2 regions of the Arthrobacter sp. CC3 genome follow, and region 2 is predicted to be linked to the other one. Evidence: riboswitches for the same ligand, from Rfam matches in the RefSeq annotation. Region 2 holds a riboswitch; the other holds the start of a gene.
What was found. A riboswitch is a leader RNA that binds a small molecule or an ion and turns the genes downstream of it on or off. The one in region 2 is predicted to bind cyclic di-AMP.
Positions count from the first base shown of each region.

Region 1: another riboswitch for cyclic di-AMP. It lies ahead of PV761_RS20875 (peptidoglycan DD-metalloendopeptidase family protein); the one in region 2 lies ahead of PV761_RS09775 (M23 family metallopeptidase).

Region 1 covers NZ_JARCCY010000049.1:2,267-14,360, reverse strand. Annotated here, with positions in the region: gene PV761_RS20895 (metal-dependent transcriptional regulator) at 1-184, opposite strand, end outside; gene PV761_RS20890 (multicopper oxidase domain-containing protein) at 518-1,372, shown strand; gene PV761_RS20885 (ZIP family metal transporter) at 1,369-2,631, shown strand; gene PV761_RS20880 (hypothetical protein) at 2,780-3,418, shown strand; cyclic di-AMP (ydaO/yuaA leader) riboswitch at 3,863-4,078, shown strand; gene PV761_RS20875 (peptidoglycan DD-metalloendopeptidase family protein) at 4,083-4,907, shown strand; gene PV761_RS20870 (isoprenylcysteine carboxylmethyltransferase family protein) at 5,893-6,516, shown strand; gene PV761_RS20865 (bifunctional SulP family inorganic anion transporter/carbonic anhydrase) at 7,013-9,328, shown strand; gene PV761_RS20860 (DUF3817 domain-containing protein) at 9,616-9,921, opposite strand; gene PV761_RS20855 (hypothetical protein) at 10,510-10,740, shown strand; gene PV761_RS20850 (hypothetical protein) at 10,737-10,958, shown strand; gene PV761_RS20845 (sialidase family protein) at 11,108-12,031, shown strand.
Region 2 covers NZ_JARCCY010000013.1:1,360-12,604, forward strand. Annotated here, with positions in the region: gene PV761_RS09760 (SURF1 family protein) at 1-82, opposite strand, end outside; gene PV761_RS09765 (DUF3105 domain-containing protein) at 87-722, opposite strand; gene PV761_RS09770 (DUF305 domain-containing protein) at 749-1,423, opposite strand; gene PV761_RS09775 (M23 family metallopeptidase) at 1,420-2,202, opposite strand; cyclic di-AMP (ydaO/yuaA leader) riboswitch at 2,206-2,391, opposite strand; gene PV761_RS09780 (cytochrome c oxidase assembly protein) at 2,536-3,513, opposite strand; gene PV761_RS09785 (metalloregulator ArsR/SmtB family transcription factor) at 3,556-3,975, opposite strand; gene PV761_RS09790 (cytochrome c oxidase assembly protein) at 4,396-6,294, shown strand; gene PV761_RS09795 (metalloregulator ArsR/SmtB family transcription factor) at 6,389-6,766, shown strand; gene PV761_RS09800 (cation diffusion facilitator family transporter) at 6,763-7,680, shown strand; gene PV761_RS09805 (thioredoxin domain-containing protein) at 7,680-8,387, shown strand; gene PV761_RS09810 (hypothetical protein) at 8,463-9,092, shown strand; gene PV761_RS09815 (copper resistance CopC family protein) at 9,162-9,803, shown strand; gene PV761_RS09820 (hypothetical protein) at 9,897-10,361, opposite strand; gene PV761_RS09825 (NlpC/P60 family protein) at 10,592-11,245, opposite strand, start outside.

The sequences.
Region 1 (12,094 bases), on a different contig from region 2:
AGGGGGCGTGGGAGAGGAGTCCCTGCCGGGCCAGTTTCCGGATTCCGTCGGAGACCGTGGGCGGGGTCACCCCCAAGCGTTCGGCCATGACGCTAATGGTGATCGGCGTGGCGGACCATTCGGTGGCGGTCCAGATCAGCTTGAGGTAGTCCTGGGCGGAATGGGTCAGGTCGGATACAGGCATAACAGAGATTTTATCAACAAAACATGAATGTTAGACTTCTCAAACAATGATGTTTGAAGATGGAGGTCCTGTGGACGCCCTGAAATCGGCGAAGTCCAAAATGCCGAGCAGGCGGGCGATGCTGTCCGGTGCCGCCGCCTTTGCTGCCGTGCCGGCGCTGTCGGCCTTTACCGCACCGGAACCCAAAGGCCCGGGGGAAACCTCAGGTCCGGAAGGCATGAATCACGGCGCCATGCAGCCACCGGCCGCCAACAAGCCTGCGAACGCAGGCACCCCGGCATCGGTGGCGATGACACAGGCCGGGGTGCCGGATTCCCCACCGGATCGGTGCCCGTGGAACGGGCAGGGATTGACCCTTCGTCCATCCTGCGGGACTTTGACCGCGGCAAAACCAGCACCCTGCCGGACGGGCGGACCCTGCGGGAGTGGGACATCGTGGCGGTGGACAAGGATTTCGAGATCGCTCCGGGGGTGACGTTTCCGGGCTGGAGCTATAACGGCCGGATCCCCGGACCCTCGCTCTGGGCCCGGGAAGGCGATGCGCTGCGGATCAACTTCACCAACGCCGGGGCGCACCCGCACACGATGCATTTCCACGGTGTCCACAGGGCCGAAATGGACGGCACTCCGGGAATCGGCCCAGGGTCCATTTCCCCTGGGCAGAGCTTCACTTACGAGTTCGATGCGACCCCGTTTGGCACGCACCTGTACCACTGCCACCAGTCACCGCTGGCCCCGCATATCGCCAAAGGCCTCTACGGGGCCTTCATTATCGAACCCAAGGAGGGCCGGCCCAAGGCCGATGACGAGATGGTGATGGTCATGAACGGCTACAACACCGACGGCGGGGACGACAACGAGTTCTACTCCGTCAACGGCTTGCCTTTCCACTTCATGGACTACCCGGTCCAGGTCAAACAGAACGAACTGGTGCGGATCCACCTGATCAACGTGCTGGAATACGACCCGATCAACTCGTTCCACGTCCACGGGAACTTCTTCCATTACTACCCCACCGGGACCATGCTGACACCGAGCGAATACACTGACACCATCTCCCAGGTTCAGGGCCAGCGCGGCATGCTTGAGGTGCGCTTCCCGTATCCGGGCAAGTACATGTTCCACGCGCACAAGACCGAATTCGCCGAACTGGGCTGGATGGGCTTCTTCGAGGTGAGCGCATCATGACACGCACCCACACCACACCGGCCGCACCGGCATCAACGTCAGCGCCGGCATCCACGTCAACAGATCAGACAGTCGTCCGGCGGCCGAAACCCCGGTGGCTGCTCGGTCTCGGACCCCTGGTCCTGATAGCCGTCCTCCTGGGCCTGTTTTCCCTGCTGAACGGCCCGGGCCTGTCCCGGCTCGGCCAGGGAGTTCCACCCAAGGAAGAAGTGGCGGTGGAGGACGTCCGGCTGACCCCGGGCCAGATCATCATCACTGTCCGCAACGAAGGCCCGGACCCGGTGGCCATCGCCCAGGTCAACGTCTCGGACTACTACGCAGCCTTCACCCAGACCACCGAGACCATGGCCCCGCTGCAGACCAGCACCATCACCGTCAGCTACCACTGGGTGGACGGGGACCCCTACGAGATCGCCCTGGTGACCTCCATCGGGGGCAAGATCCCCGCCGCCATCGACGCCGCCGCGCTGAGCCCCGAACGCGACGGCTCCTTTTTCGGCCTGATGGCACTGCTCGGCGTCTACGTCGGAGTCATCCCGGTGGCGCTGGGAATGCTCTGGATGCCTTTCGTCCGGCGCTCCTCCGCCGCCTGGGTGCGCGGACTGCTCGGCGTCACCGTCGGGCTGCTGGCCTTCCTGACCTTCGACGCCACCCTTGAGGCCTTTGATCTCGTCGCCGGCACCAGCGCCTTCGGCGGACCCCTCGTCGTGATCCTGGGGGCGCTGCTGTCCTACCTGGTGCTGGAGGCGACCGACGCCTGGATGCGCCGGCACCAGGACCTGCACACCACAGGGGAGCCCGCCGCACTTTCGCCGCGCAGGCTGGCACTACTGATCGCCGTCGGCATCGGGCTGCACAACCTCGGAGAGGGCCTTGCCATCGGCTCGGCCTACGCCGTGGGCTCCTTGGCCCTGGGCGCCTCCCTGATCATCGGCTTCGCCATCCACAACACCACCGAAGGCCTTGCCATCGTCACCCCCATGGCCCGAACAAGACCCTCCCTTGCCCGCCTCGCCGTCCTGGGCCTGATCGCCGGCGCCCCTGCCGTGCTCGGGGCACTGATCGGCTCCACCGTGTACCAGCCCACCCTGGGCGCATTCCTCCTCGGTCTCGGCGCCGGGGCCGTCGGCCAGGTCGCTGTCAAGCTCCTGCCAATGCTCAAGGACCCCGAAGGAAAGACCTTCACGCCGCTGACCGCCGGGGGAATCGTGGCAGGCCTGGCCGTCATGTTCGGCACCGGCCTGCTCGTCGTGGCCTGAAACCGGCCAAACCCGTGCCGGCGGAGGCCCGTGCCATGCCACCTGGCCATGGCAGCCGTTGAGACAGTAGGGATCCATCCGGCCGGTCCCGACCTGTTCGATCAGGTTGTTGTCCTGATGGATCAAGCTGGCGCGGGATAATGAGGCCATGGCCAAGACTCCCGCCCAGCGCATCAAAAAACACGGCAGCAAAGCCACGGTCCCCGCCCACCAACTGCCTCCTGTGATCAACTCCACAACCAGCCGGTCGCCGCAAAAGGCGCAAGGTAACAGCAACCTGATCGTTGTTGCCGGCGTCGTAGCCAGCCTTTTCTTGTTCTGGTACCTGCACTTGCTCACGCTGAACCAGATGACGCAGTTGTCCGGCGGTCTCGCGATGCCGGATTCCCTTGTGGGCGGCTTTTCCACCGAGTATGTTGGGCAGCTGCGCGCTGCCATGGACGATGACGCCCGCGGGCAGCTCGGCTACGTCCACAAAACCGCGGGGACGCTGTTTCCTCTCATTTTCGGCTTCAGTTGGCTCCTGCTGATCGGCACGAACGTGGCCGTCAAGACCGTGCGTTGGGCGTTGTGGATGGCGCCGATACTCTTCGTCATCATCCGACTGTGGGCCAACGCTGCCGTTGACGCCGCCCTTGCTCCTGCCACGCCCGATGCCAGCGCGGTGGCTGCGGCGTCAGCCCTCACGGTCGGGGGCTGGGTGCTTCTCTTCCTGAGCCTGATGGCGGGAGGGGCGGCGGTGTTCCTGGGACGCCGGGACGCCCGGCGGAGGCCCAGGCTGCCCTGACGATCCGCTGTTCCCAGCGGAGAATGTGAAGGTTTCCACACGAACGAACCGCGGGTGAAGTCAGTATTGCCGGTCTCATGTGGTTCGGACGGGCCCTCTGGGACCAACGAAAGAATCAAGTCCGACGTCAGAGCTTCCGCAGCCGCCGCCACATGGGTCAAAGGCGGCAGACGGCATCAAAGGCGACGGGCCGATAGTGGTCAAGGCCAAATGATGGCGTTCCGAATCCTTAACCATATTTAAGCGACGATGAGCAGCATGGTGGCGCACGGGATGGGCGAGACCCCGACTCCTCCAGTTGCGCTGACCCGGCGCACGTAATGCCGTGACGCCCCTTCCGCAAAGATAACGGAACGATTACGGTCCGATTAGTCAGCTATAGTTGAGCCTGAAGCATCGATACCAAAGCGTTACCTGATCCGGAGCCAGGCTCTGCCAGCGGATCAGGTGCACGAGTCACCAACTGGCAGAGGCGGAGGAACCATAACCGGCAGTCGCAGGACTGCCTTGGGGTGAAGTCCGTCAGCAGCAAGCCCTCATCGAGCTAAAAATCCTTCCGGGGACATCTCTGCGCAGAGTGCTTGTTACGGCGGACCGGGTCTTTGAACTCTCTGACCCGAATCCGACAGCTAACTTCGCAGGCTTACCCGGAGAGGAAAAAATCTTGGCCAGGCAATACTCCAGGGGCCGCCGACGCGCGACAGGCCCCGCTTCGGCGCGCCGGGCGACCGAGGTGTTTACCGCGGACAGGCCCCGCGATCCGCAGCGCGAAGCACGCCGTCGCCGGGGACCCTTCCGCCAGATCACTGATTTCGCCGCCTCCAGCGGTATCGGCCAGAAGGCCGGCATCGCGTTGGCAGCAACGGGCCTGGCACTCACCGTGACTGTTCCGGTGACCGGCCCTGTGATGGCCGCCCAGGAACCCGTTCAGGCCGCGTCCGCCGTTTCCACCGCCCCACAGCCTGAAATTTCCGCGGCGCCGGGAGCTCGAATCGACTTCAGCCGCTCCCCGGTAGCCACGAAGGCGGACCCGGACGGCAAGCTGAAACAACTGCTCAGTGCCCAGTCGGCCGGTGCCATCACCCGCGCAGCCTCCGCTGGAACTCTTGGCGCTCCGCTCGCTGCGATGACCACAGTTTCGCCGTTCGGGCTCCGGGTCAGTCCCATCACAGGCGGTTCAGGAGATTTCCATCGGGGACAGGACCTCGTCGCCCAGTGCGGCACTTCCGTCCTGGCCGCTGCCGCAGGTACCGTCACCTTCGCAAGTTGGGACCAGTATGGCGGAGGGAACCGCGTGGTCGTGGATCACGGCAACGGCCTGAAAACCACATACAACCACCTGTCTTCCTTCAACGTGACCAAGGGGCAGGCAGTATCCCGGGGAGACGTGGTGGCCTTCAGTGGGACCACGGGCGCCTCCACCGGCTGCCACCTCCACTTCGAGGTTGAAGTCAACGGGAAAGTTGTCGACCCCACCGGCTGGCTCTAAATTCAACTGATAGCGGGCTCCGCGCAAGCTTGCTCGCAGCGGCGGCCGGCTTCCATGCAGATACGCCAATGCTCGTGCATGCGATTCGCACTCGTCCGGGAGTCCGTGCAGACGGTCTGACAGGCTTTCAGGACGGCCCTGGTGATGTCCGATTTCGTAGCCGGTGTGCCGGGACAAGATATTCCCGGTAATGCCGCAGATGTAGGCGCTGCATATGGCCCAGTGCACTCGCTGCACGTCAGAGGTAGCCGGGATGGCCGTGCGCCTGAGCTGCCGGCACTCCTGACGCTGGAAGAAGTGGAAATGATCACTGAGTTCGGCGCAGTCCACGTTCCCGGAAAACCCGGGTCGTCCTGACGGCCACAGTCCGGGCTGGTGCGCGGCTCTACCGTGGAGCGTCGGGATCTGATGCGATCTCTGGCGCTGGCTCCTGGCGATGAGGGCAAAAGTTGCCGCTGATGCGAACGGAGAGATGCCCTGCAGCCGGACGGACTCCGGGCCGGGATCACCGAAGCTGGGGCGCTTTCGCACAGGACCTAGCGGTCCAACGCCGAGCCCGTGCCGAGCATCTTTCCGCCACGCCGATGGCATGCTGGGCGGGGTCGGCCCGCTACCCGCCGCCTCCAGGCCTCGGGCCGAATTTCGTCACACGCCAATCATGTCCCCTGGAAGCTTCGCGTTTATACCGGCGATCGGTAGCGCAAGCGAGGGGATCCAGGCCGGCGCAGAAGTGAAAGATGTACGCCGCCATCTCTGATCTCCGAAGTACGGTCGAGGCCCGGTCCGGGGCGCGTCTGGTCACTCACCAAAGGTCATCGAAGCCGGGCTGGGCAGAACAGCTTACGCAGTGTCAGCAATCTGGAAATTGCCGGAGGCGGATGCGTCCGGGCCGCTGGATCGCCAAAAAGTTATGGTATAAAGCCTAGGCGGCAGGAAGCGATTCGATAATGTTGATGAACCGGGTAGTGACGAGGGGTGATGGGTGATGGCTGTCGCTGCTCTCATCCTCACCGGAGTTTTTGCCCTGCTCGACGTCGCGCGCCACGTGATCCAGCGTCACCGCACGGGCGACGCCGGGATCCGGCAGTTCTCGGTCGGGCCTGGATCCCTGCAATGGTGGGCGCACTGGGGCATGGAATTCGGCACCCTGATCACGGGCGTGGCCGCGCCTATCGCAGACCTGACCGGACTCGCGCCGCTCGAGGTTCTGGACCACCCGGTGGCTCGCGGTGTCGGCACGGCACTTGCCGTGCTCGGCATCCTGGCTACCTTCGCCGCCCAACTTGCGATGGGAGCATCCTGGCGTATCGGTGTGGACGAAACCGAGCGAACCGTCCTGGTCACTTGGGGCCCGTTCCGGCTCGTCCGCAACCCGATCTTCAGTGCCGTGTTCCTGGCGTTCCTGGGCCTGACGCTGATGGTGCCCAACGTGGTCGCGGTCGCCGGGTTCGCCGCCATCCTTGTCGGCACCCAGATGCAGGTGCGCCGGGTGGAAGAGCCATACCTGCGCCGTACGCATGGCACCGCATATACCGACTACGCCTCACGGGTGGGCCGATTCCTGCCCGGCATCGGACGGCTGCGGTCTGATCAGCGGAATGAGCGTTGATGTCTGGCACGGGACGGCAGTCTGTAACCCCGGCAGGCAGCTGATGCCGTCCACCCGGGACCGCGCACCGCTTCAGCTGCCGACGCCACCTGCTACTTAGAGGAAAGCACCGAGGAAAATCACTGTTCCCGTGAAGGGCAACCGTGGCATCCGCGCACAAGAACCCGACCCTCATATGGTCGCCTCGGGATATGTAGCTGTCTTCGACAAGGACAGCCTGCACGCCGGCCAACCGAATCTAGCCCCGCCCGCCGCGCTGGGCCAATGACGAGGACGGAAACCATGAGGAGTGGGGCAGAATTCGCGCAGCACTTTGAGAAGCTCAAGGTAGGAAATCGCCTCCTGCGGCAGCCGCCCCATCTGCAGATCTCCGGCTCTTCCAGGTCGACGAGACGCACTATCCGTCTCAGCAAACACTCAGGCCCCGGACATCACCCTGTTACCTTGCCGTTATACGTTGTTGAGGACCGATGCTTCCCCTCCGTAGAAGGAAATCATGGCCTTATCGTCTGACCTGTCCGATACCGTCGACCCGTCCGCCGTCGCGCCGCCCCCGGGCGCTCCACCCAGGGGCGCGGCCCCGCGCGGGAGGAGGACGTTCCTACACGGCTTCAGGGACGATGCCCCGGCCTCGCTGGTTGTCTTCCTGGTGGCGCTGCCGCTGTCCCTGGGCATCGCCGCGGCCTCGGGAGCTCCGGTCATGGCCGGTCTCATCGCTGCTGCGGTCGGCGGGATCGTTGCCGGCGCCCTGGGTGGCTCGCCGCTTCAGGTGAGCGGGCCGGCGGCCGGCCTGACGGTCGTCGTTGCCGGACTCGTGGACGAGTTCGGCTGGGCCGCGACGTGCGCGATCACGGCCGCCGCCGGTGTGGTGCAGCTGCTGCTGGGCTTCAGCCGGGTGGGGCGGGTGGCACTGGCCGTCTCCCCGGTGGTCGTCCGGGCGATGCTCGCGGGTATCGGCGTCACCATTGTCCTGCAACAGCTCCAGGTCCTGCTCGGTTCCAAGCCAGCAGGGTCACCGGTGGAAAACCTTGCCCGGCTTCCCGAGGCTGTCACCGGGGTCGAACTGCACTCTGCCGTGCTGGGCCTGCTGGTCATCGGGCTGCTCGTTGCATGGAAGCATCTGCCGCCGGCCGTGCGGAAGGTCCCGGGGCCCCTGGCCGCCGTCGTCGCCGGCACCGCAGTCTCGATAGCGTTCGCGCCCGGGATTGAACGGATCACCGTCTCCGGGTCCGTGTTCGATGCCGTGGCCTTGCCGGAGCTGCCCGAGGGAAGTTGGGCGACGGCGGGCATGGCGGTCATTTCGGTGGCGCTCATTGCCAGCATCGAATCGCTGCTGTCCGCGGTAGCCGTGGACAAGATGCACAGTGGTACCCGCACCAACCTCAACCGGGAACTCGTGGGCCAGGGCTCGGCCAACCTTGTGTCCGGGATGCTCGGCGGCCTCCCCGTTACCGGGGTGATCGTGCGCAGCGCAACCAATGTGGAAGCGGGCGCCAGGACCCGGAAGTCCGCAGTGCTGCACGGTGTCTGGGTCCTGCTGTTCTCCGCGCTGTTCGCCGGACTGATCCAATTGATCCCGCTGGCCGTCCTGGCCGGGCTACTGATCGTTATCGGCGCCCGCCTGATCAAGATCGCGGACATCAGGACAAGCCTGCGCACCGGAGAGATCTGGGTCTACGCCGTGACGCTTTTGTGCGTTATCTTCCTTAACCTCCTGGAGGGCGTCACTATCGGCCTGGGCCTCGCCGCCGTGTTCGTGTTGTGGCGTGTCCTTCGCGTCACCATCCAGGTCCTGCCGCCCAAGCCGGGCCCTGACGGTATGTGGCGCGTCGGGATCGCCGGTTCCTGCAGTTTCTTCGCGCTTCCCCGGTTGAACCGGGTGCTGCACTCGATCCCCGAAGGCATGGACGTGCTGGTGGAACTCGGCGCGGACTATCTCGACCATGCCTTCCACGAGGCCCTGCTCGCCTGGAAGAAACAGCACACCGCGACCGGGGGCACGGTCCGTCTCGAGGAGCACGGAAACACGGTGTTCCGGGACGCGGCAGGCAACACTCCCCAACATCAGGAGGCCCTGGAACTCCCGCTGCCGCCCAGGGCCAACTGGCAGTCCGGCAACGTGGACGACGTCGAGCAGTTGGGACTGCGGTCCATCCTTCTTGGCGTCGACAAATACCACCGCCGGCACGCGGACAAAGTACTCCCGCACGTGAAGGATCTCGCAGACGGCCAGAACCCAGACACCCTGTTCATCGCCTGCGTAGACTCACGGGTCAACCCCAACCTGATCACCAGCAGCGGCCCGGGCGACTTGCTAACCCTGCGCAACATCGGCAACGTGGTCTGCAGGCCCAGCGAAGACACCTCCATCGAATCCGCTCTGTCATTTGCAGTCACCGGGCTCGGCGTGGAATCCATCGTGATCTGCGGCCACTCCAACTGCGGAGCCATGAAGGCCGTCATCGCAGATGCCGAATCCGGCACCGGGCCGGATGCCTCCGGCCTGGGCCAGGCCTTCAGCTCCTGGCTCGAACACGCCCGTCCCAGCCACCGTGCATACCTGGACGGGCATCCGGTGGCAGCCGCTGCAGCAGCGGCGGGCTTCGGACGCCTGGATCAGCTGGGGATGGTCAACGTGGCCGTGCAGTTGCGCAAACTGGAAGACCACCCGCTGGTGGGACCCGCACTGGCAGAAGGCCAACTGCAGGCCACGGGGCTCTTCTTCGACATCGCAACAGCCCGGGTGATCCTGGTCACCGCGGACGGAATCCAGCACCTCGACCAGCCAGCCGGGCAGTCCCTGAGGATTTAGCACCGCCCACGTCTCTTGGTCTGAGGACCCGTAGGCCATCCCGCTCCCGGGATGGCCTACGGGTCCGGCGAAACGATTTTGGGCCCGGCCGGCGACCGGCACTCAGCCGATCCCTGATTTACACGTTCGATACCTGCACTACGGGCGACCCCACCGAAAACCGGCGAGAGAACAAGCCGTTTCGGCCGCGGTCTGCATCGATTCGCATCGCATCGGGCAGCCTGCCAATGACCTGAGCTGAACACGTTCTCGGCTGGCGCGTGCTGAGCGACCGAGGGTTTGGCGGACTACGGGACGGGTGTGGGGACCCTTCGCGCGCCCAGATCCGTTCGTCGGGCAACCCAAAAGCCGCCCGTCGGCAGTCCGGAATCTACAAGAACAATGGCCAGCACCCGGCCGGTCCACTGATTTTTCCGCCACAGGAACAGGGCCAGAAGTACGTAGGCGACGAACAGCGCACCGTGCACAGGGCCCAAGAGTTGAACTCCGCCCGCCTGCCCTATCCCGTACTTCACGATCGTTGCCAGGATAAGCAGCAGCCATGACACAGCTTCAGCCACGGCCAACACTCGGAATACACGCAGAAAGTCCATGGGACCAAAAGTTAGCAGCCTTGGCTGGGAGAATGCCGGGGAGCGTTCTGATCCGATCCGCCAGCATGACCCGTACCACTGCCGCGTCAAAGTCCGGGACTACATGCCCGCGCTGCCCGCGGGCTCCGGCGGAAGTATGGCCTACCGTGACCATCGGACGGCCGCTTCGCGTTACGGCGCCGGGGCGGTTCGCTGTAACGGGTAATAAGTCGGTGCACGAAAGCCATCACCTGAGCTGTGATGGCGCCCTTGCCGCAAGCTGACGCCTGGCGCTTCGCCGCACCCAGGTTAGGCGCCTCGTCGCTGGGTCGCCAGGGGTGGCTTTCAGCGGCTGTTGGCCGGCGCACGGTTTGCTTATTACTATGAGCCTTAGTAGATAAGGAAGACGGCGGCGCCAATGCGCTCACGGACAAGGATATCTACCGTCGGCAACGACGCTTCGTTGCTTTCGGTCGTAGCTTCAACAGGCACTGCGCTTGCTGTCGGCACGGGGCGGATGCACGAGCAGATGATGAACGGCATGCCGGACATGGCCGGCGGCCGACCGGAAGCCCTCAGACACCTACCTGAGAATTATGGAGGCTTACTATGAGTGAAGTGCTTCTTCCCTTGGCTCTGCTGGCATGCCCGCTGACCATGGGGCTGATGATGTGGTTCATGATGCGTGGTGGTAAAGACAGCTCGGAGCCGTCCCCGCCAGCTGACAACGACGCCGAACTGGCAAAACTCCGTGCCCAAGTTGACCAACTGCGCGCGGCCCAGCGGGAAGCCGCAGGCACCACCGTGGAGCCGCCTGCCACAGCTGACGGATTCCGATGAGCGGGCTTGTGCTCGCCGCGGCAGTCCTTGTGGCATCGCTGGCCCTGACGTACTTCTTCTGTCTGCGTCCGATGCGCCGGGGCCGGTGCGCCATGGCGCCCAAGGCCCAGGCCTACGGACATTCCACCGCTCCGGTGGATCGCGAGGCTGAAATCGCCCGCCTGCGCGACGAGATCGCGGCGCTGCAGGCGGCAACCCCGACCCGCGAATCCCGCTGACCGCCATAGTGACCTGACGGCGGAAGACCGAAGCCCGGCAATGGCTGACTTATCTGGTGCTGCCGCCGCGGTCTGCCTCTGCCCGCACACCATTCGACCCGGACAGGCCATCCATCCGGCATCTGCCCCCAAACTGCAAGGATCTATACGTGCCTACTGCATCCAAACCCACTGCCATCAAGAAACCCCAGCCGAAAACTTCCAAATCCGGGCGCAGGATCAGCCGACGCTGGGTGGCCATCGCCACCGCCGCGGTGATCGCTCTCGGCGCCGGGATAGGTTTCTTTCTGGCCACGAGCGGTGGGTCCAGGGATGGGACGACGGCCGCGGTAAAGCCGTATGTGGGCGGGGACCTGCACGTGCTGACAGCCCTCGGGGACCGGCTTTATGTCGGCGGGCACGACGGCGGGGCGGTCTCCAGCGACAACGGCAGGACCTGGACGCAGCTGGCCTCGTTGAAGGGTGCGGATCCGATGGGTGCGGCAGCCAGCGGGGACTCGACGCTTATCGGGGGGCACCCCGGCCTGTTCCGGTCCACGGACGGGACCACCTTCAGCAAGGTCACGGGCCAGGGCGGGCTGGGGGATGTCCACGCCCTTGGCGGTGCCGGAGGCACCGTCTACGCCGGAACCGCGGCGCGGGGGTTGCTGGCCAGCAACGACGGCGGGGCGAGCTGGGAGGCGCGTAACGCGGAGGCCGGCAGGATGTTCATGGGGGTGATCCTGGTCGATCCCGCCGACCCGCAGCGGCTGATTGCCCCTGATATGTCGGCCGGCCTTGTGGCCAGCGCCGACGGCGGCGTTACCTGGAAGCCGCTGGGCGGTCCGGGCGGGGCGATGGCGGCAGCATGGGACCCGACCAACACTGGACGGCTGCTTGCCGTCGGCATGGCCGAAAGCGCCATGAGCAACGACGGCGGTAAGACCTGGACCCCCTTGACGATGCCCCAGGGCGCAGCCGCGGCGACGTTCTCCCCGGACGGCACAACAATCTATGCCGCGGCGCCCGCAGGCACGACCGCTGCCGTCTTCGCCAGTACCGACCAGGGACAGACCTGGAAGGCTCTTAACTGAGTCCCGACCGCCAACGTACGGACGCTGCTTTAGAGCTGCTGGTTGTGGATGCAGGATCAGGTC
Region 2 (11,245 bases):
GCGCGGCCATGCCCAGAATGCCCAGCCATCGCCAGGACAGCAGGAACCCGTAGGCACGGGGTGCCCTGTCCTTGCTTGGCATCGCGTCAGCCCTGCATGCCGCCGGAACAGACGGCCCCCGGTTCGGGGGACTGCGGCCCTTGACGGTACTTCTTGATGAACGGGGCCAGACGTTCATCGCTGCCGCTGTCCACGGCGAGCTGTTTGCCCCAGGCTGTTGCCACCACGGGTTTGGCTTGTTCGGCTACCGGGCTGAGCAGGAGATAGTCCTGCTTGCCAGCCAAGGCCGTCAGCTCGGCGAGCTGGTCGGCGCCCAGGTCGGGACGGTAGGTGAGCCAGACCGCCCCGTGTTCCAGAGAATGCACTGCCCGCGTTTGTTCCACGGGCGTGGTGTAGACCCCGCAGTTCGTCCAGACCGGGGCATGGTCCCCGCCCGTGGCCGGAGTCCGCGGATAACTGACGGGCTCGCTGGTGTGGTTCCTGGACTGGTCGGGATAGTCCTGCTCCCCGTCGATGGGCCGGGCCGCCGCGGCATTAAGCCGGTCGCGCTGCTGGACCTCCCCGACAACGACGAAGCTCACCGCCGCGACGATTGCGAGGACCACGGCCGCACCCGTGCCGTAGATCAGCCAGGCCCGCCGCCTGTCGGCCGCGCGCTGTTTGGCCTGCACCGCAGCCAGGAGCGCTTTACGGTCCTCGTGGGCTTTCGGTTTACCAGACATGGGCGGTCTCGCTTTCTTAGGTGCGGTCAAAGTCGGCCGCGGAGCTCTTCAAGGGCAGTAATTTCAGCTGTCTGGGCTTCTACGATACGGGCGGCGAAGTCCCGGACCTTTGAGGTTTCCGCTAAGCGGGTACCGGCGGAGGCCATGGCGACGCCACCTTGATGATGGCGGATCATCAAGTCCGTGAACAACCAGTCAGCCTCCGCACCTGAGGATTCGCGAAGCGCCTGCATCTGTTCCGGGGTGGCCATCCCTTCCATGACACCTTCGGCGCCGTCTCCTTGGCTCCCGTGCGAGGCTCCGGACCCGTCATGAGTACCGCCGGCCCTCATCCACGCCATCGGCGGTGCTGACCCGGCCTGGGACAGGCCCCAGTCCTGCAGCCAAGCGAACATCTGGCCATTCTGATGCTGCTGGGCGGTGGCAATGTCGTAGGCGACCGCCCGGACCTCGGGGTCGTCGGACTTGTCCCGGATCAACAGGGCCATCTCCACTGCCTGCGCGTGATGGGTCTGCATGTCCCGGGAAAATCCCGCATCCGCGCCCGAGTCCTGGACGAGTGCGGGCGCTGTCGAAAGCCGGCCCAGGGCAAAGAAACCCAGTGCGGTGAGGGCCACGACTGTGACGAAAACAGCCCAGAGCCGCTTCCTGGGCAGCGGCGATGGTGCCGTGAGCTGTTCACGCGGCTCAGTGAGGTTCACGACCGGAGCCAGCCCTGCGGATCGACAGTTACGCCGTTTCGGACAATTTCGAAGTGCAGGTGACATCCGGTGGAGTTTCCGGTCGTTCCGGCCCCGCCGAGCCGCTGGCCCTTGGCCACCACCGCACCGACCGAAACCTCTATCGAAGACAGATGGTTGTACGTGCTTTTCATGCCATTGCCATGGTCAACCACGATGCGGTTCCCGCCACCGTTCTGGGACCATCCAGCTTCCACGACGGTCCCGGAGCCGGCGGTGAACACTGCGGTCTGGCAGGAGGCGACCAGGTCCAGCCCGGTATGAAGCTCACCCGAACCTCCCGTGATCGGGCTGGTACGGAATCCGAACGGAGAGGAGATGGACATGCTGGCCAGCGGCGCGCCCAGGCTGGAATCAACAGGTACGGCCATTGGCGGTGCCGCCGCTGCGGCGGGGGTCCCGGCAGCGGATCCTGCAGGCGCTGCCGGCGCCGGCCGGTCGGCGGGCCGGGTCCCGACTTCAGTCCGTGGATAGGTGATGACTGCCTGTGCCTGTGCTGCTATGGCCGGGGCAGCGGCCTCGACAGCAGCCGGCTGGGCGGCGGCGACGGTACCTGCGGCGGCAATAAGTCCGGCATGCGCGGCGGGTATGCCGGCGGCCAGCATGACAACAGCGGCAAAAGCCGAAGCCCCGGGCAGCCAGGCCGGGCGCGGGGACGGAGCCTGAGGTCGGGCGGCGGCGCGGCGGCGGGAGCGGTCATGGGGAAGGGCGCGGCGGCGGCCGTGGCGGGAGGGGGGCACAGCTGATCCTTTCGGGTCGCCTGCGAAGTTAGCTGTCGGGTTCGGACCAAGGAAAAAAGCCCGGACACAGTTCCGGCGCCGGCCCGCGTGGACCCGTACCGCTGTGTGTCTTAACCCCAAGGCAGCACGCTGCCGTTAATGGGTCCTCCGCCCCCGCCGTGTGAGTTCGTAGTATGGCGCCGCCGGCGGGGCTGAGCGTCCGGAGCCAAGGCTTAATACAGAAAAGCCTGAATCAACATTACACGACCACCACATATGTCACAATTCGATAACAACGGAGATGGTGTTTTCTACAACCCGTACAACTCTCACGAGGGTCAAATCGTTCCCGGACTACTCGGGCCAGCGCCGCGGTTCGGGCCTGTCCGCCAACTCCTGCAGGTAGTCGTTGTAGGCGTCGAGTTCGGGGGTCCCTGCGGTCAGTTCGGCCCGGTCGATACTGGCATTGGATTTGGTTTCTTCGCGTTGCCATCGGACCAGGATGAACATCAGCAGGAGCACTCCCGGCAGTTCGCCGTAGGACCAGGCCAGTCCGCCGGCTATGCCCTGGTCCGTTATCGGGTTGATGTTCCAGCCTGGAGGCGGTGTGGCGAAGAATTTCACCATGGGTGCGGTGGCCATCATGAGTACCACCCCGAAGAAGGCGTGCAGCGGCATCTCCGCGAAGATGTCGATCATCCGTCCGAAGTGGGTCTGGCGGCTCGGCAGCGGATCAGCGGAAATCAGCGGCACCGTGAACAGGATCCCGGAGATCAAAAACAGCAGTTCCAGGCCGACGTGGCCGTACCAGGTCGGCAGCAGCAGGTCCGCCAGCCCGGAGAAGTACACCCCGTAAAAGCTGAGCAGGAACAGCGGGATCATGAAGGCGGGGTGAATTGCCAGGCGTCCCCATCGTGAACGCAGCCCCCAGAGTGCTGTCCGGAGGACGGGGCGGCCCATCCTGCCGTGCGGTGTTGCCCGCAGCAGCAGTGTCCCGGGGGATCCGATGACCAGCAGTGGCGGAACGGCCATCATCAGGGTCAGCTGCTGGAACATGAAGATGGAGAACATCCGCAGCCCGTACCCTTCAATGCCGGCGCCCATGACCACGATGAGGGCCAGGCAGCCCAGCAGGAAGGAACAGGTCCGCACCACGGACCAGCGCCGGCCCTGCCGCCACAGTCTGATCGCCCCCGCCAGGTAGAGCACTGCGGCCAGGAGCATCAGGGCAGGGATTAGCGGAACAGGCTGCAGGTTAGGCGCCAGGTATTCAGCCAGCGACGGGGGCAGCGACGGAAGCCAGACCGGACCGGTCATGTCAGGCACAGACATCGCTGCACCGGGTATCGCCCTGCCGGGACCGGACTGCACCTGTCAGGGTGCGTGAGCACTTCCGACCATCCGCAGCCGGTCCTGACCGGTGTGGCCGACGTGTGTCAGGCCGAGATCGAGAAGCATCCGGACGTGGGAGTCGGCCAGTGAGTAGTAGGCCATCCTTCCCGAACGGCGCACCGACACGACCCGCGGCCCGCGCAGCAGGCGCAGGGCATGGGAGACCCCGGACTCGCTCAAACCGGTCGTTGCTGCCAGGTCGCACACGCACATTTCTCCTTCGAGGAGAGCGATGAGGATCCTGACCCGGCCAGGGTCCGAGAGCAACCCGAAGATCACGGCCAGGTCCGCCACGTCCGAGTCCCCGGGCATCTTGGATCTGACAGCCTCCACTTTGTCTGCATCGACAAGCCGGACAAAACACTCCGGCCCGGCGGGGGCTCGGGGTGGAATCTGCGTCATCCATCTAGGCTACCTTTACGTGCTAACGCTTCGCGTTTCCCCATAGTTCCCTGGCAAACCGTACGGAGTGCTGGCAGGCGCGGGTACGCCCGTCTGGGAGCGGGCGATTAACGTGTGAACAACTCTACAGATAATCTGGTGTCGCGCGCTGCCCTCAGTTTCGCGCTCCATTTCCTGCCCTTTCGGGACGGGGTCAGGACCAGGTTAGGACTTATTGTGGCCCTCAAAGCCTCCACTTCACAGGAGAGGCCGGCTGTTTCGCCCAGGCCGGTATGGCTGGTTGTCGCTTGTGCAATCGCCCTGGCGGTGCTTTTGGTTGCGACAGCCTTTGGCCGGGGAACTCTTCCGGCTGAGGCCCGGGATCCGGGGGCGCTGGTCCGGTGGGGATACGGTGTCGCGCAGACCGGACATAATCTCGCGATGGCTGCAACGATCGGGGCCCTTGTCTTTGCCACGTTCATCGTCCCGCCCCTGCTGAAGGCTCCGGGACGGGGTTCCCGGGACCACGGCGGTGACGTTCGGGCATCCCGGGCGGCGGCCGAACATCCGGCCTTTACCCGGATCATGATGCTGGCCGCCGCCGCCAGCGTCCTCTGGACCTTGTCAGCCGTCGCCGTGCTGGTGCTGGGCTTCGCGGACATCGCCGGTCTGCCCGTCTCGGGCAGCCCCGAGTTCTCCGCCGGCCTCGCCGCCTACATCAGCGAACTGCCCACCGGCAATGCGTGGCTGGCGGTGGTCATGATCGCAGCAATGGTATCGACTCTGCTCTTCAGTGTCCGGTCCCCGGCGCCCCTGGCGGCTACTGCGCTGCTGGCCATGGCAGGGGTGCTGCCCCTGATCCTGATCGGCCACGCCTCCAGCGGCAACGACCACGAGCAGGCCACCAACTCCCTGGGCCTGCACCTGGTCGGGGTGTGCCTCTGGTTCGGCGGACTGATCGCCCTCACCGTCGCCGGAACAGCACTGGGCAAGGACACAGCCGCTGTCCTGCGCCGGTTCTCGTCCCTGGCCCTGTTCGCTTTCATTCTGGTCTCCGCCTCCGGCATCATCAACGCCTCGATCCGGATGCCGCTGCCCGAAGGGCTGACTTCCCCGTACGGGGTCTTGGTACTGGCCAAGACCGCAGCCGTCATCGTCCTGGGCATCATCGGCTACCTGCACCGTGCACGACTGATCCCGGCGCTGGAGCAGAAAGCCCCGAGCGGGAGTGCGGGCCCGGTGCTGTGGCGGTTCATCGTTGCCGAACTGCTGATCATGGGCGCCGCCAGCGGCCTGGCCGCGGCGTTGAGCCGCACCCCTCCCCCGGGCGGGGAGGAAATCCGCGCCGCCCTCACCCCGGCCGAAATCCTCACCGGATATGTCCTTCCGCCGGAACTGACGCCGGAACGGTGGTTTACGGTGTGGCGGCCGGACTGGCTGTGGATCGCCCTGGCCATAACCGCCGCCGTCTTCTACCTCATGGGTGCCCGGCGCCTACGGTGGCGCGGAGACAGCTGGCCGTGGATCCGGACCGTACTGTGGTTCATTGGCCTGGCCGCACTGGTGTTCTTCACCTCCGGCGGCCCCTCGGTCTACGGCCGGGTCCTTTTCAGCGCCCACATGCTCGACCACATGGCCCTGACCATGATCGTGCCCATCTTCCTGGTCCTGGGCGCCCCGGTAACGCTTGCGCTGCGCACGCTTGGGCCCCGGCGGGACGGTTCCCGCGGACCCCGTGAGTGGGTGATGGTCCTGGTCCATTCCCGGGCCGCTGCGGTCCTGACGCATCCTTTGTTCGTTGCCGCCAACTTTGCCGGTTCCATAGTGCTGTTCTACTACTCGGACGCCTTCGGATTTGCTCTGCGCGAACACGCCGGACACGAGCTGATGACCGCCCACTTCCTCATCACCGGTTACCTGTTCATCCTCTCGATGATCGGCACAGACCCGGTGCCCCTCCGCGCCCCCTACCCGCTGCGGCTCCTGCTGCTGTTGGCGACCATGGCCTTCCACGCCTTCTTTGGCGTGACGCTCATGGGCTCGACCACCCTCCTGCAGCCGGACTGGTTCACCGGGCTGGGACGGGACTGGGGACTGCCTGCCCTGGAGGACCAGCAGATGGCCGGTGCCATCACCTGGGGCATCGGCGAAATCCCCACCCTGCTGATCGCCATCGGCGTGGCCATCATGTGGTCACGCTCCGACGCCCGCGAGATGCGCCGCACCGACCGGGCCGCGGCACGCACCAACGACGCCGACCTGACCGCCTACAACGCCATGCTCGCCCGGCTCAATGAACGCAGCAGTACAACGGGCCGGGGCCATGACCCCGGCAAATAGGACAGCGCCGATTGCCGGTTGCCGGGAACGTCGTTCGTCAGCCGATCTTGATTCAGAATATTCTGAATCCACAAACGTCTGTATCATTTCGGGTATGCGCATACTCTCCACCATCGATGTCCTGGCCCGGTTCGGCAAAGCCCTGGCCGACCCGACCCGGGCGGCGATCCTGCTGGAACTGAAAAACGGTCCCGCATTCCCGTCCGATCTGGCCGAGGGGATCGGCGTCAGCCGCCAGATCCTGTCCAACCATCTGGCCTGCCTGCGCGATTGCGGCCTGGTCGCCGCCGAACCTGCCGGCCGCCGGGTCCGCTACGAACTCTCGGACCCCAGGCTGGCGCACGCCCTGGGTGACTTGCTGGGCACCATCCTGACCGTCGATCCGATCTGCAGCTGCGCCGAACCCGACTGCGCCCAGGACAAGCAGGCCCTTGCCCCCACTGACCTTCACCCCCTGGAAGTACGCCCATGAGCGGACATGATCACGACCACGGCGCCGCCGGAACCCGCCAGCGCGGCAAACTGCTCATCGTATTTTCCATCACCTTCGCCGTGATGATCGCGGAAATCATCGGATCGGTCCTCACCGGCAGCTTGGCGCTCCTGGCCGACGCGGGCCACATGTTCACCGACTCGACCGGTCTGCTGATCGCCCTCATCGCCGCCTCCCTTGCCCTGAAGCCCGCCACGCTCAAACGCACCTGGGGCTACAAGCGTGCCGAAATCATCGCCGCCGCAGGGCAGGCGGCCCTTCTGCTCGGCGTCGGCGGCTTCGTCATCGTCGAAGGAATCCGACGGCTCTTCGAGCCTCCCGAAATCGCCGGATCCACGATGCTGTGGTTCGGCATCATCGGCCTGGCCGGCAACGCCGTCGGCCTGGTGGTCCTCGCCTCCGGCCGGAACCACAACTTCAACATGAAGGCCGCATTCCTGGAAGTGCTCAACGACGCCCTGGGATCCGTTGCCGTCATCGCAGCGGCCATCATCATCGCCGTCACCGGCTGGGTCCAGGCCGACGCCGTCGTGTCCCTGCTCATCGGTGTACTGATCATTCCCCGCACACTCAAGCTGCTCCGCGACACCGTCAATGTGCTCATGGAAAACGCACCCCAGGGCCTGGACATGGCCAAGGTCCGCGAACACATCCTGGAGCTGCCCCACGTCATTGACGTCCATGACCTGCACGCATCCCTCGTCGCCTCAGGAATACCGGTCCTCTCAGCCCACGTCACCGTCGAAGACGGCTGCATGACCGACGGACACGCCACAGAAATCCTGGCGGACCTGCAACGATGCGTGGCCGAGCACTTTGACGTCAGCATTGAACACTCCACCTTCCAGATCGAACCAGCCGCCCACCGCGACCAGGAAAGCATGCATCACTGATGACACCACCGACCAAGACCGCCCCTTCACGACCAGAGCACTCCCCGATGGACCCCGCCAAAAAAGCCCGCCGGGTCATTTGGATCCTGCTGGCCATCATCGTGGGCGCAGGCATCATCTGGTTCGCCGTTTTTACGGCTGCCAAACCCGCCCCTGTGGAGCCCCAGGCCGCACCGGACGCCCAGCTCGTGCGCGAGGACAGCCACCGCGTTACCTCACCGGCGACAGAGAAAGCGCAACTGGTGGAATTCCTGGACTTCGAATGTGAAGCCTGCCGCGCCGCCGTGCCGCTGGTGGAGGAACTGAAGAAGGAATTCGGTGACCAGGTCACCTTCGTGAACCGGTACTTCCCCCTGCCATCGCACAAGAACTCCGGCCAGGCCGCCCTCGCCGTCGAAGCAGCAGCGCAGCAGGGAAAGTACGAACAGATGTACGCCAAGATGTTTGAAACCCAGCCGCAGTGGGGCGAGAAGCAGGACTTCCAGAACGCCCTGTTCAGGACCTTCGCCGAAGAGCTTGGACTGGACATGGAAAAATACGACGCGGCCATGGCTGCTGAAGAGACCAAGGAACGGATCCGCAAAGATATTGCCGACGGGAAAGCTCTTGGCGTTTCCGGTACTCCAACCTTTTTCCTGAACGGCGAAAAGCTCACCCTCAACACCGAAGCCGAATTCCGGCAGAAACTGGCCGACGCCGTCAAATAGCTCACACAGCAAGGTTCAGAACCGCTACCGTTCTACATGATGTAGAACGGTAATTTGGGCTGGAAGGAGGCAGCCATGATGATCCTGCACCGTGCACCTCTGCGGTTGCCGCGGGCCGGTGCCGTGGCGCTGACCGTGCTAACCCTGGCCGGCGGCGCTCACGTCGCCGCCGGCGGGCAGCTCCCGGCACTGCCGATCCTGACGGCGGTGGCCGCGGTTGTTGGCCTCTCCACGGTTCTTCTCGCGGGGCGGAAAATGAGCGCCCCGCGCCTGGTCGGCTACCTCGGCGCCTCCCAGCTCGCCCTGCACCTGGCCTTCTCACGGCTCGCAGACGCCGGGACGTCCGGTCCTACCGGCCAGCCCCACCATGGGTTCGCCACCACGGCGGCCAGTTCGGTGTCGGCCCAGACCCCGTCGCCCTACGAGCATCTGGCGGCCGATGCCGGTTCAACAATGACGCTCCTGCACCTGGCGGCGACACTGCTGACGGCGATCTTTCTGGCCCGGGGCGAGGCTGCCCTCTGGGCGCTGGCGGCCTGGTTGAAGCCGCTGCACGGGATCTCTGAAACCGGGACCATTCCGCCGCGTTTCCGGGTCCTGCCCGCACAGCCACGGACGGTCCCGGCCAGGGCTGCGGTTCCCGGGCAGGTCGGTGTCCGGGGACCCCCGCACAGGTTCTGCAACCTCCAAGCCCCCGCCTGCTAAGGGGGCCACCGCGCCGCAAAAGTACGGCGTCAAGTGTCCGGATACAACCAGAATTGCAGAACCAATTTCATGAATGATCTGAATCGTGGACGCTCCAAGGCAGTGCTTGCCCTCGCCGGTGCCCTGCTGTTCACCGCGCTGGGGGCCGGGCCGGCGCAGGCCCACGATGCCCTCCAGTCAACATCCCCTGAACGCGACACCACCGTGGCCGCGGCCCCGGAGATTGTGACTCTGACGCTCTCGGAACCACCCACGGATTCGAAAAGCCTGAACCTGAGTATCATCACGGTGACAGACTCAACCGGAAAAACGCTCAGCAACGGTGAGGTCACGGTCGCGGGACCGACCATATCAACCAACGTCACACCGGGAAGCAACGGACCCTACAAGGTCCTGTGGCGCACCGTTTCCTCCGACGGCCACCCGATCGAGGGAACCTTCGCCTTCACCGTCGAGGACCCGGCTGTGGGCGCGGCAACCGGGCCGGCATCAGCAACGGCAACGGCAACGGCAACAGCAACAGCAACAGCAACAGCGACAGCGACAGCGACGGCCAGCGCCCCGGCGAACACCGTGCCGGACCGCGTACCGCCGCCCGATGACAGCAACGCCCTCCTCACGGTCGGCATCGCCGCCATCGTCCTGGCGGTCATCGGCGGCCTTATTTATCTGTCCCGCCGCCGGGAGCGGACAGGCGACAGCGGCGCCTGAACCAGAGCACCGGGCTTTCTGCGGCCGCAGGGCCCCGGGGATGAGCACACCTCCCGGGGCCCTGCGGACCGGTCGTTTAAGGCGGTCGGGACGTTAAGCGGCTGCTCCGGCGGGAAGTCTGCGGGACCTGAAGCGTCCGACGGTACCGGCCAGAACTGCTGCCGCCATCACCACAACGGCAGCAACGCCGGTGTAGAACAGTACTGAGGACATTTCCGGGGCCGGGGCCGAGGCGTCAGCAGCGGCCATGACGGTCAGCCAGTAGCCGATCGTGGCCGCCATCCAGGCCTCGCCGGCCGCGGCTGTCAGCCGTGGCCACCGCGTGAACCATGCAGGCCCGATCCCGTAAGACAAGGCAACACTGACCGCCACGACACCGGCGACAGCGATCAGCTGGATACCGAACAGGTATGGCCCTGCGACAAGCCCGACCGGGATACACAGCCCGCCAATGAGCACCAGTCGCCGGGCGCCCAAGGGCATGCCGGCCGTTTTGCCCTGGTCCCCGCCTGGCAGGGGCCCAGCGTTGGACGCCTGAGCTGGCGTGTTCGTATCCATGAAATTCCTTTGAAAAGTGGGACTGCCGGACGCAGGACTGCCGTGGTGCCTGAGTAAGGGGTGGCAGCTGTTTTACCTTCCCTGACGTTACAGCATCCGCTGGATCGAACATGCAACGATCCGACCGGCCGGGCGGGCAGGAGTGGGGGCTGCTCATCGACCGGGTGGCACACTGAAGGTCGGCGTTTCGCTGCCCCCAAGGCAACGAAACGCCAGCCTTCAGTTGGGTGTTAGGCCCCGGCCCGGACGAAAGTTACTGAGCCTTTGGAAGTCATCCAGGTCAGCGGGTGGACAGCCGTTTCGTTCTTGCCGTTCAAACCGGAGCTGAGGACCTGGCCGTCGCCGACATAGATGCCGACGTGTCCGGGCTGCATGACCATGTCACCGGGCTGCGGGTCACTCACGACGGTCCCGTAATTCATGAACTGCATGGGGCCGAGGTCTCCGACGGGGATCCCGGCAGCGTTAAGGGCGTTTTCCACCAGTCGTGTGCAGTCCTGGATCATGCCGATCTGGGCGTAGGCGGCGGAAACCATCGTCGCGTTGACTCCGCCTGCTGCCGGGGCGGCCACCGGCGCGGCCGCAGCGGGCGTGACGGTGATCTGAGCCTTGGCCGGCGCAGCAGCCTTCGCAACGGCGACGGGTTTGGGTGCTTCTACAACAGGGGCGGGCGTGGTCTCCACGGCAGGACGTTCGAAGGAAATCTGGACCGTGGCATCTGCGCTGAGCGGAGCCTGTACCTGGCTGGTGACCTCCAGGTACGAGGTCGGCTCCGCGTCGCGCTGGGCCGGGGCCTCAGCTGCCTGCGCAGCAACGCCGCTGGTCAGGACGAGTCCGGAAGCTGCGGCAATGACGGCCGCCTGTCGGCCCACACCGCCGGCGTT